3 regions of the Pseudomonas cavernicola genome follow, and region 2 is predicted to be linked to each of the others. Evidence: predicted binding sites of a transcription regulator. Region 2 holds the regulator's gene; each other region holds the start of a gene.

Region 1 (4,755 bases), on a different contig from region 2:
TGGCCGGTTTGATCCGCACGTCCAGCTGGCTTTGCGCCAGGGCTGCCGAGCTGATGGCCAGGAGCGCAATCGACAGCCAGATCTTTCCTTGAAAATTCATAGCCGCGGATGCTAACACGAGCCGAGCCGCATTCCAGGAGCCTGTCTGGCAAGGGACTCTTCAGCCCCCAGAGGAGCATTCAGGCACCGGCCGGCACGGCTGGTTGCGGGTTGGGATGAAAGAACACGTGCTCGATGATCGGTCCAACCGCCACCTCACCGATCTCCTCGTAACCCTGGCGCTTGTAGAACTCCAGGTAGCGCGGATTGCCGGTATCCAGCACCACGCCTTGCGAGCCGGCATCCTCGGCGCACCAGTTGTGCAGCGCTTCGAGTAACTGCTCGCCAAGGTGTTTACCCTGAAACTCCGGGTGCACCCCCAGCAGTGGCAGCACGTGATACGGCCCCGGCGGCAGGCAGGCAAGCACCGCGTGGTGATACTCCAGATAGCGCTTGGTGCAGCGCACACCGGTAGTCAGCAGCATGCGCAACCGCCAGCCCCAGCTTTCGGTGATGTCCAACCGCCGTTGTGGTGGCGCAATCAGCGCGAGGGCCACCAGACGATCATTAATCAACAGACCGATGGTCGGCAGTTCTTCGGCGAAATGCTGTTGCACCAGTTCGCGCATGGTGGACCGCACGCGCTGGCCGACGTCGAGGCCCTCGGTTACCAGGTGCATTACCACGGACAGAAAGGCCACTACGGCGTCGCCCTACTCTCGCGCCAAACCCCGCTGGCCTTGCATAAAGGCTTTCCCGGCGATGAGGAAGATGCGCAACGGCGCTTTATCTGGGGCACCGTTTCAGCTGGTTCGACTACCGCAGCCGGGGCTTCGAAGACGAGCCCAAGCGCGGCCTGCGTATCGATGTGATCCTGACCTCCAATGCTCTCCAGTCGCGGATCAAAGCCGCCGGCGTGGACTACGACCTGCGCGCCATGGAAAAACCTTCCGACCATGCGCCGATCTGGCTGGAGCTGAGCTGAAGCCCAGTTCGTAGGGCGGGTTAGCCAAAGCCGTAACCCGCCGCACACCTTTACTGGCCGGATAACCGAGAGCAGTAGTTTTCACCCAGCCTGCTATGCCCGCGATTAGGGCGACCAACGACCATCACCGCTCCGCCATGATGCAAAAAACCAAGCAAGTGGCGCTGCGGCCTGGGTGGCATCCAGAGAAATAATCAAGATTACATACTTGCTGTAAGTACATGATTTAAAACATACAAAATCCTATTCTAGATTTTACTTCAAATCGGATTCAGTGCCTAAAACTGCAGTCCTGGCCGAGCCCTAGGGCAACTTGGCAAGCCCCTTGCAATTCCTTTTTCAAGATTCTTGCGCAGCACACCAACGGCGGTGGGCCGCGGATCACGGACAACGGCGTCCGCTGGATGACTCTCGTTTTGGGAGCTATCTGGCGGCGCCGTTTTTGTTTTGCACTCTTGAAAGGAAAACACCATGTCTGATCGTGATTCGAATGACCCGCTGAACAACAGCCGTCGCCATTTCTTGAAAAAATCCATCGCCGCCGCCGGCACCCTCGGAGGGATTGCCGCCCTGGGCCTGTCCGCGCCCAGCTTTATGCGCAGCGCCGCCTGGGCCGCCGGCTCCGACGCCCCGGAAAAAGCCGCGCTGAAGGTCGGCTTTATCCCGCTGACCGACTGCGCCTCGCTGATCGTCGCCGCCACCCAGGGTTTTGGCGAAAAATACGGCTTGAGCATCACCCCGAGCAAGGAAGCCTCCTGGGCCGGCGTGCGCGACAAGCTCAATACCGGCGAGTTGGATGCTGCCCACGTGCTGTACGGCATGATGTACGGCGCGCAACTGGGCGTTGCCGGGCCGCAGACCGACATGGCCGTGCTGATGGGCCTGAACCAGAACGGCCAAGCCATCACCCTCTCCAAACAGCTGAAAGAAGCCGGCGTGACCAACGGCGAGCAGCTGGCCGCCCACGTGAAAAAAGGCGGCGCGCCGCTGACGTTCGCCCAGACCTTCCCTACCGGCACCCACGCCATGTGGTTGTATTACTGGCTGGCCAGCCAGGGCATCAACCCCCTATCGGACGTGAAAACCATCACCGTGCCGCCACCACAGATGGTCGCCAATATGCGCGTCGGCAATATGGACGGCTTTTGCGTGGGCGAGCCCTGGGGCGCACGGGCGATCTTCGACAAGATCGGTTTTACCGCCACCACCACCCAGCAGATCTGGCCGGATCACCCGGAAAAAGTCCTCGGCGCCACCCGCGCCTTTATCGAGCAAAACCCCAATACCGCACGGGCCCTGATCATGGCCATCCTCGACGCCAGCCGTTTTATCGAAGCCAGCGCGGAAAACAAGAAAAGCACCGCCAAGCTGATCGCCGGCAAGGCCTACGTCAACGCTCCGGTGGACGTGATCGAGCAACGCTTTCTCGGCAACTACGAAGACGGTCTCGGCAACAGCTGGCAGGACAAACACGCCATGGCCTTCTGCAAGGGCGGCACGGTCAACTACCCCTACCACTCCGACGGCATGTGGTTCATGACCCAGTTCCGCCGCTGGGGCCTGATCAAGGAAGACCCGGACTATGCCGCCATCGCCGGCAAAATCAACCAGACCGCGCTGTTTAGCGAAGCGGCCAGCGCCCTGCACCTGCCACTGCCGAGCAGCGTCATGCGTTCCAGCACCCTGCTTGACGGCAAGGTCTGGGACGGTTCCAACCCTGCCGCTTATGTCCAGTCCTTTGCGATAAAAGCCTGAGGCCCGAGATGAACGCATCCCTAAAACCCATGCTGCTGGAAAAAGCCACGCCCCCGGTGGCCGCGCGTCAGGCCTCGCCTGGCGCGCAGGCCTTCGCCAACGGGATCAAGGCGGTGATCCCGCCGGTGCTCGGCATCGCCCTGTTTATCGGCGTCTGGGCCTTGATCGCGGTGAAAAGCGAGGGCCTGCCCGGCCCGCTGTCCACCTGGTATTCGGCGCTGGAGCTGTTCGCCGACCCGTTCTACGACAACGGCCCGAACGACATGGGCATCGGCTGGAACATCCTCCACTCCCTCGGCCGGGTCGGCATGGGGTTTGGTCTGGCGGCGCTGATCGGTATCCCATTGGGTTTTGCCATCGGCCGCTTCGCCTTCCTGGCCGGCATGCTCGCGCCGATCATCAGCCTGCTGCGACCGGTGTCGCCGCTGGCCTGGCTGCCGATTGGGCTGCTGGTGTTCGAGGCAGCCGGTCCGGCCTCGATCTGGGTGATATTTATCAGCGCCATCTGGCCGATCATCCTCAACACCGCCGCCGGGGTTGCCAGCGTGCCGCAGGACTATCTGAACGTGGCCCGCGTGCTCAAGCTCAGCGAATGGAAGGTGCTGACGCGCATCCTCTTTCCCGCCGTCCTGCCGCACCTGATGACCGGCATCCGCCTGGCCATGGGCATCGCCTGGCTGGTGATAGTCGCCGCGGAAATGCTCACCGGCGGCATCGGCCTGGGTTTTTGGGTCTGGGACGAGTGGAACAACCTCAACGTCGAACACATCCTGATCGCCATCATCGTCGTCGGCCTGATCGGCCTGCTGCTCGAACAAGCGCTGCTGCTGATCGCCAAACGCTTCGATTACGCCAACTGAAGCATTTCTGTAGGAGCGAGCTCTGCTCGCGATCATCAACGCGAAAAGCGATCGCCAGCAGAGCTAGCTCCTACAAACCGGAGAAGGAACATGGAAAAATTCGTTGAGCTGACCCACGTCAGCAAAGATTTCGACACCAAAAAAGGCCGCTTCCAGGCCCTGGCGGACGTCAACCTGAGCATCGCCAGCGGCGAATTCGTGACCCTGATCGGCCATTCCGGCTGCGGCAAATCCACCTTGCTCAACCTGATCGCCGGCCTGCTCGAGGCCAGCGACGGCGGGCTGATCTGCAACGGCCGGGAAATCGACGGCCCCGGTCCGGAACGCGGCGTGGTGTTCCAGAACCACAGCCTGCTGCCCTGGATGACCTGCTACGGCAACGTCCACCTGGCGGTGGAAAAGGTCTTCGGCGCCAAGGAAAACAAGGCCCGGCTCAAGGCTCGCAGCGAAGCCGCGCTGAACCTGGTCGGCCTGGGTCACGCCAGCCACAAGCACCCGAACGAAATCTCCGGCGGCATGAAACAGCGCGTCGGCATCGCCCGCGCCCTGGCCATGGAGCCCAAAGTCCTGCTGATGGACGAACCCTTCGGAGCCCTCGACGCCCTGACCCGTGCCCACCTGCAGGACGAACTGCTGCGCATCGTCGGCGAAACCCACAGCACGGTGGTGATGGTCACCCACGATGTGGACGAAGCCGTGCTGCTGTCCGATCGCATCGTGATGATGACCAACGGCCCGGCGGCGACCATCGGCGATATCGTCAAAGTGGGCCTGGAAAGACCCCGTGATCGCCTGGCCCTGGCCAATGATCCGCGGTATCACCACTATCGGACGGCGGTGCTGGAGTTCTTGTATCAACGCCAGCAAAGACCGGCGGCCTAAGTGTGAAAAATAGCCCTAGCGGCCCGTAGGGTTGATTCGTTGACCTCTGGTGGTAGCTGTAGGCTGGCATGGTCCGCACGTCCAGCTGGTCTTGCGCCCGTGCTGCCGAGCAGGTGATCAGCAGCACCAGCGGCAGCCCGTATCTGCCTTGAACTGTCATGGACCCGATACTAACGCAACCCTAGAGCGGCACGGCAGTCTCGAGGGCTGGCTAGAACGCATTTTTACAGAGGG
Region 2 (4,755 bases):
GTTCGAGGGCTAGGCAAACCCCTCAAGGTCAGGCATATAATTTGCTTCCTGGTGGCGCTTTGGCGCCCTGTAGTGGATAGCGCACGTGCGCCGGCGAATAAGGTCCTAAGCCCCCTCCATGAAACCATCGCTAGTCCTTAAAATGGGCCAGCAGCTGACGATGACACCGCAGCTGCAACAAGCCATCCGTCTTCTCCAACTGTCTACCTTGGATCTGCAGCAAGAGATTCAGGAGGCCTTGGAGTCGAATCCGATGCTCGAGCGCCAGGAAGATGGCGACGATTTCGACAACACCGACCCTTTGGCCGATGGCGCGGAGAGCGCCCCGCCCGCGCCCAACCAGGAAGAGTCCTACCAGGAAACCAGCTATCAGGAGTCTGCCCCTACGGTCGACAACCTGGAAGAAGGCGAATGGAACGAGCGCATCCCCAATGAACTCCCAGTCGATACCGCCTGGGAAGACATCTACCAGACCAGCGCCAGCAGCCTGCCCAGCAACGATGATGATGAGTGGGACTTCACCACTCGCACCTCGGCCGGCGAGAGCCTACAAAGCCACCTGCTCTGGCAGCTCAATCTGGCCCCGATGTCCGATAAGGATCGCTTGATCGCCGCCACCCTGATCGACTGCATCAACAATCAAGGCTACCTGGAAGAGACCCTGGAAGAGGTGCTCGAAGCCTTCGACCCCGAACTGGATATCGAGCTGGACGAAGTAGAAGCGGTGCTGCATCGCATCCAGCAGTTCGAGCCCGCCGGCATCGCCGCCCGCGACTTGCGCGAATGCCTACTGCTGCAACTGCGCCAGCTACCAGCCAAGACGCTTTGGCTGAACGAAGCCCAGCGCCTTGCAGGCGACTACTTGGACTTGCTCGGCAGCCGCGATTACAGCCAGTTGATGCGCCGCATGAAGCTCAAGGAAGACGAACTGCGCCAAGTGATCGAGCTGATTCAAAGCCTCAACCCGCGCCCCGGCTCACAGATCGAAGCCAGCGAACCGGAATACGTGGTACCCGACGTCATTGTGCGCAAGCACAACGAACGCTGGTTGGTAGAGCTGAATCAGGAAGCCATGCCGCGCCTGCGGGTCAACCCGCAATACGCAGGCTTCGTGCGCCGCGCCGACTCCAGCGCCGATAACACCTTCATGCGCAATCAACTGCAAGAGGCTCGCTGGTTCATCAAGAGCCTACAGAGTCGCAACGAAACCCTGATGAAGGTCGCCACGCAGATCGTCGAGCACCAACGCGGCTTCCTCGATTATGGCGACGAGGCGATGAAGCCTTTGGTCCTGCACGACATCGCCGAAGCCGTGGGCATGCACGAGTCGACCATCTCGCGCGTGACCACGCAAAAATTCATGCACACACCGCGCGGCATTTACGAGCTGAAATACTTCTTCTCCAGCCACGTCAGCACCTCCGAAGGCGGTGAGTGCTCGTCTACCGCAATCCGCGCGATCATCAAAAAACTGGTTGCAGCGGAAAATGCGAAAAAGCCGTTGAGTGACAGCAAGATCGCTGGTTTACTGGAAGCACAGGGCATTCAGGTGGCCCGTCGCACAGTCGCCAAATACCGCGAATCCCTCGGGATAGCGCCTTCCAGTGAACGCAAGCGACTGATGTAACGGCTGCACTGATCCAAGCCAAAGTGTTCCGGTGGCAGGCCCGTTAGCCTGTCTCTTACACACGGCAATAAGGAGAAAGCGGTATGCAAGTCAACATCAGTGGACACCAACTGGATGTGACCGACGCCCTACGCGCCTACATCGTCGAGAAACTCGAACGGGTTGAGCGCCACTTCGGAAAAATCACCAACGTGCAGGTCACCATGGAGGTCGAGAAGCTCAAACAGAAAATCGAAGCGACCCTGCACATCGCGGGCGGCGAAGTCGTCGCCCGCGCCGAACATGACGACATGTACGCGGCTATCGATCTACTCACCGATAAGGTCAACCGCCAACTTATCAAGCACAAGGAAAAGCAGCAGGGTCGCCTGCAAGGCGCCCCGGCGCGCTGACACCATCCCCTACCCATGATTCGACTTGAAAATATACTGACCCCCGGCCGTTCCTTGGTGAACGTGCCGGGAGGCAGCAAAAAACGTGTCCTCGAACAGATCGCCAACCTGGTCGCCCGCGAATTGCCCGACCTGGATGGACAAGACATTTTCGAGAGTCTGGTCGCCCGCGAGAAGCTTGGCTCAACCGGTTTCGGCAATGGCATCGCCATTCCACATTGCCGTCTGCCTGGCTGCGTATCGCCGATCAGTGCTCTGCTACGCCTCGACGCCCCGGTAGACTTCGACGCTATCGACGGTGCCCCAGTAGATCTGTTGTTTGTCCTGCTAGTGCCAGAGGCCGCCACCGATGAGCACTTGGAGCTCTTGCGCCAGATCGCCAGCATGCTCGACCGCAGTGACGTACGCGAACAGCTGCGCCATGCCCAGAACAGCGACCGCCTGTACCAGGTAGTAGTGGACGTGCAGAACAGCCGCTAGGCGGAGGCTCTGTTGAGGTGACTTTGCATGCCGCGACGGAGGCCGTCTTGTCGCAGGACAAGACGCGAGGAGAGAAATTTGGTCATTCCAAATAAACGACGAGTAACGCAGACCTGCGACAAGACGGCCCCGTCCCTTCGGGTTGCGCGTCAAAGCTCGCCATACGTCGTTGCGGGACTTGCCAAGGGAATGACCATTGCCTGCATCCCGCGCCTAACCTGGCGAGCTTTGGCGCGGCAACGCGGCGAACAAAGTCACCTCAACAGAGCCTAGTCATGCGCTTGATCATCGTCAGCGGCCGCTCCGGCTCAGGTAAGAGCACCGCCCTCGATGTCCTCGAGGACAATGGCTTCTATTGCATCGACAACCTACCGGCCGGCTTGCTCCCAGAACTCGCGGAACGCGCCCTGCTCCACACTGAGCTGCTGCAGCCGCTGGTGGCCGTGTCGATTGATGCGCGCAACCTGCCGAGCCAGCTCAAGCGTTTTCCCGAATTGCTCGACGAAGTGCGCGCCCGGCACATCCAATGCGATGTGCTGTACCTCGACGCAGACGAAGAAACCCTGCTCAAGCGCTTCTCCGAAACCCGTCGACGCCACCCACTGACCACCGCCGAACGCTCACTGGCTGAAGCCATTCACGACGAAAGCCTTCTGCTCGGGCCGATCATCGATCTGGCCGACCTGAAGATCGACACCACGCATCTCAACCTCTACCAACTGCGCGACACGCTCAAGCTGCGTTTACTGAATAAGCCGGAACCGGGCACCGCGTTCCTGGTCGAATCGTTCGGCTTCAAGCGCGGCATGCCGGTGGATGCGGATCTGGTCTTCGATGTACGCTGCCTACCCAACCCGTATTGGAAGCCGGAGTTGCGCGAGCACTCAGGGCTCGAGCCATCCGTGGCGCAATACCTAGCCGCTCAGCCGGATGTCGAAGAGATGTTCCAAGACATCCTCGCCTACTTAGTAAAATGGTTGCCGCGCTTCGCCGCGAGCAACCGCGCCTATGTCACCATCGCCATTGGTTGCACTGGCGGGCATCACCGCTCGGTGTATCTGGCCGAACGACTTGGCCAGGCGCTGAAAGAACCCTTAAAGAATATCCAGGTTCGCCACCGCGACCTTTAGTAGAAGGATTTATGCAGCAATGCCTGCCTGTGAAATCACCATCATCAACAAGCTTGGCCTACACGCGCGCGCGGCTGCCAAGTTTGTCGGCGTGGCCGGGCGCTTTCCTTGCCAGGTGCGCGTCGGTCGTGCTCCAGAGTGCTACGTGGACGGCAAAAGCATCATGGCGGTAATGATGCTGGCCGCCGGCAAAGGCACCTCAATCCACCTACACACCGAAGGTGAGCAGGATCACGATGCCTTGAATGCGCTGATCGAATTGATCAATAACCGCTTCGACGAGGGCGAATAGTTCAACCTCTGGAGAACAAATCGCTAAAGCGATATGCCCACCAGAGGTTTCGGTCAGCTCCCCGCCACCATCATCCGCTCGATCAACACCGAACCCGTACGCACGTTGCTGCGCAACTCCAGGTCGCTACCCACCGCAAGAATCTGCTTGAACATATCGCGCAGATTGCCGGCGATAGTGACTTCCTGCACCGGGAACTGAATCTCGCCATTCTCTACCCAAAAGCCACCGGCGCCGCGCGAGTAGTCGCCGGTCACCAGATTCAACCCCTGCCCCATCAGCTCAGTGACCAATAGCCCGCGCCCCATGCGTCGGATCAACGCCGCCTGGTCATCCTCGCCATGACTGACGAACAGGTTGTGCACACCACCGGAGTTCGCTGTGCTCGGCAAGCCCAGCTTGCGCCCGGAGTAGGTGCCAAGGATGTAGGAACGCAACTCTCCGCGCTCGACGAAAGACTTGGCGTAGGTCGCCAGGCCATCACCATCGAACGCAGCGCTGCCCAGCGCCCGCGGAATATGCGGACGCTCATCGAGGTTCAGCCACTGCGGAAACAGCTGCTGGCCCAAGGCGCCTTCGAGGAAGGAGGATTTGCGATACAGGTTGCCGCCGGAGATCGCCGAGAGGAAATGGCTGAACAAGCCGGTGGCCAGCTCCGCGGCAAACAGCACCGGCACCTCGCAGGTCGGCACCGGACGCGCGCCCAACCGGCTGACCGCCCGCTCGGCGGCACGCCGGCCGATACTGGCGGCATCGGCCAGATCCTCGCCACGCCGGTTGACGTCATACCAGTAGTCGCGCTGCATCAGCCCGTCAGCCTCGGCGATCATCACG
Region 3 (4,755 bases), on a different contig from region 2:
CTCAAACTCCGCGCGATCACGTTTGAAGCCAGTGGTCGAAACGTTGGCCAGGTTGTTGGAAATCGTGGTCAGGTTCATGTCCTGGGCGGACAAACCGGTTTTACTGACCCACAGAGCCGGTAGCATGGTCATTCTCCTCGGGCGCCGGTTTCACGGCGGCCACGTGCTGGAAAGGGCGTGTCGTCAATTATTTGCCAGATTGCGTTGCCGCCTGAAAATCGGCCAGGCAAGGCGCGGGCCGCAGCCAATGGTCATTCCATTGGCAAGTCCTGCAACGCCGCATGGCCGATTTTCAGGCGCAACCCGAAGGGACGGGCCTGCTTTTACGCAGCGCTGCGTTATTCGTCGCTCATTTGGAATAGCCAAATCTCTCTCCTCATGCCTTGCTCTGCGTAAAAGCAGGCTCCGGCGCAACAGGCAAATAATTGACGACACGCCCTAGCTGAGTTGCAAAACACGCGCCATGGCCGACGCATCGTCCTCGGCAGTGCGCATCATCTTCACTTGCAGTTCAAATTGGCGGGACAAGGAGAGGATCGCGGTCATCTCCTCCACGGCATTCACGTTGCTGGTTTCCAGAAAGCCGGAAGTCACCCGGACATTGGTATCGGCTTGCACGGGGCCTTGGCCCTTGAAGCGGATCATGCCGTCGGCGCCCTTCTCCATTTGCTTGAGATCCGGGTTGACCAGCTTGAGGCGATCCACCTCAGCCAAGACATTGGGCGCCTCGCCCAAGGCCCGAACGGTGATGGTGCCGTCCTGACCGATCTCGACCTTTTGCTCCGGTGGCACGGCAATCGGACCGCCATTGCCCATCACCGGCAAACCATTGCCGGCACGCAGCTGACCGAGGGCATCGATCTTCAGGCTGGCGGTCCGTACATAAGCCTCGCCACCGTCCGGCGCCTGCACCGCCAGCCAGCCATCGCCACTGATGGCTACGTCCATGCCGTAACCGGTTTCCTGCAAGGTGCCGGGGGTGAAGTCGGTGCCTGGGCGCTCGCTCATGGCGTAGACCCGTGACGGGAAACTTTCACCGAACACCTGCATCGAGCGCGCCTGCTCGAAGTCGCGACGAAAGCCGTTAGTCGAGATATTCGCCAAGTTGTTGGCGTGCGCACGCTGGGCCAGGGTGTTCTGGCTGGCTCCGGTCATGGAGACGTACAGCATCTTGTCCATGGTCATTCTCCGAGGGGTGGCGCTTGCCGCCCGCTGCTCTGTTACCAGCTACAAAGCAAGCGCTATGCCACTCTCGAATAAAAACAGTAAGCAATTGATATAAAACAAATTTTAAAAACAAAAAAACCCCTTTCGGGGTCTTAAAATAGCGCTGGCGGCGAGTGGCTGCCGCCAGCGGCAAAGCGCTTGCCGACCTATTTCTCAGGCGGCAAGACGCGACTCATCGCAGATTGATGATGGTTTGAGTGATCGCACTCTCAGTCTCGATGGTCTTGGCGTTGGCTTGGTAGTTGCGCTGGGCGACGATCAGGTTCACCAACTGGTCCGACAACTCGACGTTGGAGTCTTCCAATGCGCCAGCCTGCAGCGCACCCATGGTGCCGGTACGCGGCGTACCCACCACCGGCTCACCCGACTCGAACGACTGCACCCAGCCGGTCTTACCCACCGGGGTCAGGCCCTGCACGTTGGCGAAGTTGGCCAATACGATCTGCCCCTGCACCTTGGACTGACCGTTGGTGTAGCGGGCGAAGATCACCCCGGTATCGTCAATTTCCAGACCGGACAATTGCCCGGTGGTGTAACCATCCTGGCTGACGCTGTTGACCGCAAAGGCGCTGGAGAACTGGGTAGCGTCGGAGAAGTCGAAGGCGATGCCGCCCGCATTGGCCTGGGCTCCGTTCCAGTTCCACACCGGTGGCTTGCCATTGTCGGAGATGGCCGGAATCCAGCCGCTGCCGGGAGTCGGCGGATTGCCGCTGGCGGCATTGATGGTCACCGTCATGTCGGCGCCAATGGTCACCAGGCCCGGAGTGGCATTCTCATCGCTAACGCTTTGCAACTGGCCGGTGGAGTTGAAACTCAAACCGAGAGCATAGGGTGTGGTGGAGCCGGGGTCGGCCGGATTACGGCCGTCGACCAGCATCTTCATGTCCCAGTCATTGGCGCCGGTCTTGACGAAGTACTGGGTCAACACATGGGCATTGCCCTGCGTGTCGTAGATGTTCACCGAGGTGGACGAGTTATAGGTGGTCGGGTCGCTGGGGTTGAAGGTGGCGTCCGCGACTGATGCAGCAGAGGTCGCCGCAGCCGCCTGCTGAGCCCCAGTCGGGTTGGCCGGGTCAACTACGCCGTTGACCGGATCATTCAGCCAACGGTTGTATTCGGCGTCATAGCTGGCTTGCCAGGTTTTCGGCGACACCAGCGTCGAGTTCAGGTTGAAGTTCTGATCCAGCTTGCTACTGGCCTTGGGCGCCTGACTCGCCGTCTCGATCTTCAGGTCACCAACCACACCGCTCTGCACATTGCCATTGGCATCCACGGCATTGCCCTGCAGGCGATAGCCGAAGTTGTTGACGACAAAACCATCGCGATCCGTACCGAAGTAACCGGCCCGGGTATAGCCGACATCGCCATTGTTACTGGTGACGAAGAAGCCATTGCCGTTGATAGCCAGATCCAGAGCGTTCTGCGTGTAGTTGATGTTGCCTTGGTTATACAGCTGCGACACATTCGCCAGCAGCACGCCACTGCCCTGCGCGTTGGAGCCTGAACCAAGCACCGATGCGGCATACACGTCGGCAAACTCCGCACGCGACTGCTTGAAACCAGCAGTACCAGCGTTGGCGATGTTGTTACCGGTGACGTTGAGGTCGCTAGTCGCTGCCCGCAAGCCGCTAAGGCCAATATTGAACGCCATGGAATACTCCTTTGCCGGTACAGCCGGCGATTACAACGTAGAAGTTGCTGACTGTAATTACTGGCCGATGACCTGAACCTGGGAGAGCCCAATGCTGCCGAGCCCCGCCAGATTGAGCATCAACTCACCACCGTTCTGCCCCAGGGTGACGCTGTCGACGTTAGCCGGCAGCAGGGTGTATAGCCCCTTGGTTTCAGTACCGAAGACCGCTTGCGCTTCGAACTTGTAAGTACCGGGTGGCGCCACCTTGCCGCTGGAGTCCTTGCCGTCCCACATGAAGCTGACATTGCCGGCGGCCTGCTCGCCCATGCTGACCCGGTTCACCACAGCGCCTGCGCTGTCGTAGATGTTGACGTACACGTTGCTGCTTGACTGTGGCAGCACTAGGCTGGCTTTAAAGGTTTCGCTGGTATCCACCACCGCCTTCTCGCTCGGCACTATCACCTTGCGCCCGACCAAGGAGGACGCCTGCAACGCTTGCGAAGACTGATAACCGGAGACCAGCGAACCCATGCTGGTGTTCAACTTCTCAATCCCCTCCACCTGACTGAATTGCGCCAACTGGGCGATGAACGCGCCATTCTCTTGCGGCGCCAGCGGGTCTTGGTTGTTCAACTGAGCGACCAGCAAGTTCAGAAACTCGTTCTTACCGAGATCCTTGCTGCTCTTCGTCTCAGTCTTGATCTGATACTGATCAAGTAGCGAGCCGGCGGCGCTAGTGCTATCGATGCTCATGCTTCATCCCTCGTTGGCAGCTCACTGACCCAGGGTCAGGACTTTCTGCATCATCTGCTTGGCGGTGTTCATCATTTCGGTGTTGGTCTGAAAGGCCCGACTGGCGGAAATCATGTCGGCCATTTCCTCGACCACGTTGACGTTGGGGTAGTAGACATAACCATTGGCATCCGCCGCCGGGTGATTCGGCTCATAGCGCGGAGTCAGGCTGCCCTGATCCTCGACCACACCGAGCACCTCCACGCCACGGCCAGGCTCGTCTTGATCGGCGAATAACGAACCACGGTCGCCGCTCAGCGACTGCTGATTCTGGAACATGGTGGCAAATACCGGATGGCGAGCGCGGTAGGTCTGGTCGACGCTCGAAGACACCGTCTCGGCGTTGGCGATATTGCTGGAGATGGTGTTCAGGCGAGTGGTCTGGGCACTCATGCCGGATCCGGCGATATTGAAAACACTGGCTAGTGACATGGCATTCGACTCCGTTATTCGCCGCGCAGGGCGCCGATCAGCCCTTTGAATTTACTGTTGAGCAAGGTGAAGCTGGCCTGAAACTGCACAGCGTTTTCCGCGTAATTGGATTGCTCCAGCTGCGCATCCACCGTGTTCTGGTCAATCGAGGGTTGTGAAGGGGTGCGGTACTGCAACGCGCTATCCGCCATGGCTAGACCTTCGGCGGAGAGATGCCGACTGTCCGTGCGGTTCAGCGCAACCGGGCCGCGCTGGGTTTTAGCGCTCTGCTCGGCGAGCACCGAAGCAAAATCCAGATCACGCGCCTTGTAGTTAGGTGTGTCGGCGTTGGCGATGTTGTTGGCCAGAACCTCGGCACGCTGGGCGCGAAAGCCGAGTGCTTTTTCATGGATTCCGAGGGCTGTCTCGAAACTGATGCTCATGGTCAACGAACCTTTGCCTATTGGCGTGTCTGGTTTTCCCTGTCAGACATATAGCAAAGCTCATGCCAATTTATTTTTTACTTATAAATCAACAATTTGAATATTTTTAAGTAAGGAAATAGCCCCTCAGCGGCAAAGCCTTTCCGCTGCCTGGCAAAGCCGGCGGCAACCCTGCCCGGCGTTTTGCCGCATTCTAAAAACAAAAAGGGAGGCCAATGGCCTCCCTTCTTTGATGCATAACCCTACCGC

What was found. Region 2 encodes sigma-54, which starts transcription at its own class of promoters, with help from an activator protein. Its sites were predicted from a motif close to ANTGGCATNNANNTTGCTNT; they were not measured.
Region 1: D3879_RS25370 (CmpA/NrtA family ABC transporter substrate-binding protein) is a predicted target of sigma-54. The motif match lies at 1,337-1,356, and genes of this name have one in related genera.
Region 3: D3879_RS17605 (flagellar basal body rod protein FlgF) is a predicted target of sigma-54. The motif match lies at 1,232-1,251, and genes of this name have one in related genera.

The regions. Positions count from the first base shown of each region.
Region 1 covers NZ_QYUR01000008.1:756,242-760,996, forward strand. Annotated here, with positions in the region: gene D3879_RS25355 (autotransporter assembly complex protein TamA) at 1-100, opposite strand, end outside; gene D3879_RS25360 (GNAT family N-acetyltransferase) at 180-740, opposite strand; partial or broken gene D3879_RS25365 (exonuclease/endonuclease/phosphatase family protein) at 687-1,024, shown strand; gene D3879_RS25370 (CmpA/NrtA family ABC transporter substrate-binding protein) at 1,496-2,779, shown strand; gene ntrB (nitrate ABC transporter permease) at 2,788-3,639, shown strand; gene D3879_RS25380 (ABC transporter ATP-binding protein) at 3,730-4,521, shown strand.
Region 2 covers NZ_QYUR01000002.1:92,334-97,088, forward strand. Annotated here, with positions in the region: gene D3879_RS00785 (RNA polymerase factor sigma-54) at 119-1,627, shown strand; gene hpf (ribosome hibernation-promoting factor, HPF/YfiA family) at 1,711-2,019, shown strand; gene ptsN (PTS IIA-like nitrogen regulatory protein PtsN) at 2,035-2,499, shown strand; gene rapZ (RNase adapter RapZ) at 2,775-3,629, shown strand; gene D3879_RS00805 (HPr family phosphocarrier protein) at 3,649-3,921, shown strand; gene pmbA (metalloprotease PmbA) at 3,975-4,755, opposite strand, start outside.
Region 3 covers NZ_QYUR01000006.1:327,787-332,541, forward strand. Annotated here, with positions in the region: gene flgG (flagellar basal-body rod protein FlgG) at 1-126, opposite strand, end outside; gene D3879_RS17605 (flagellar basal body rod protein FlgF) at 439-1,179, opposite strand; gene D3879_RS17610 (flagellar hook protein FlgE) at 1,400-2,878, opposite strand; gene flgD (flagellar hook assembly protein FlgD) at 2,936-3,613, opposite strand; gene flgC (flagellar basal body rod protein FlgC) at 3,635-4,084, opposite strand; gene flgB (flagellar basal body rod protein FlgB) at 4,099-4,506, opposite strand.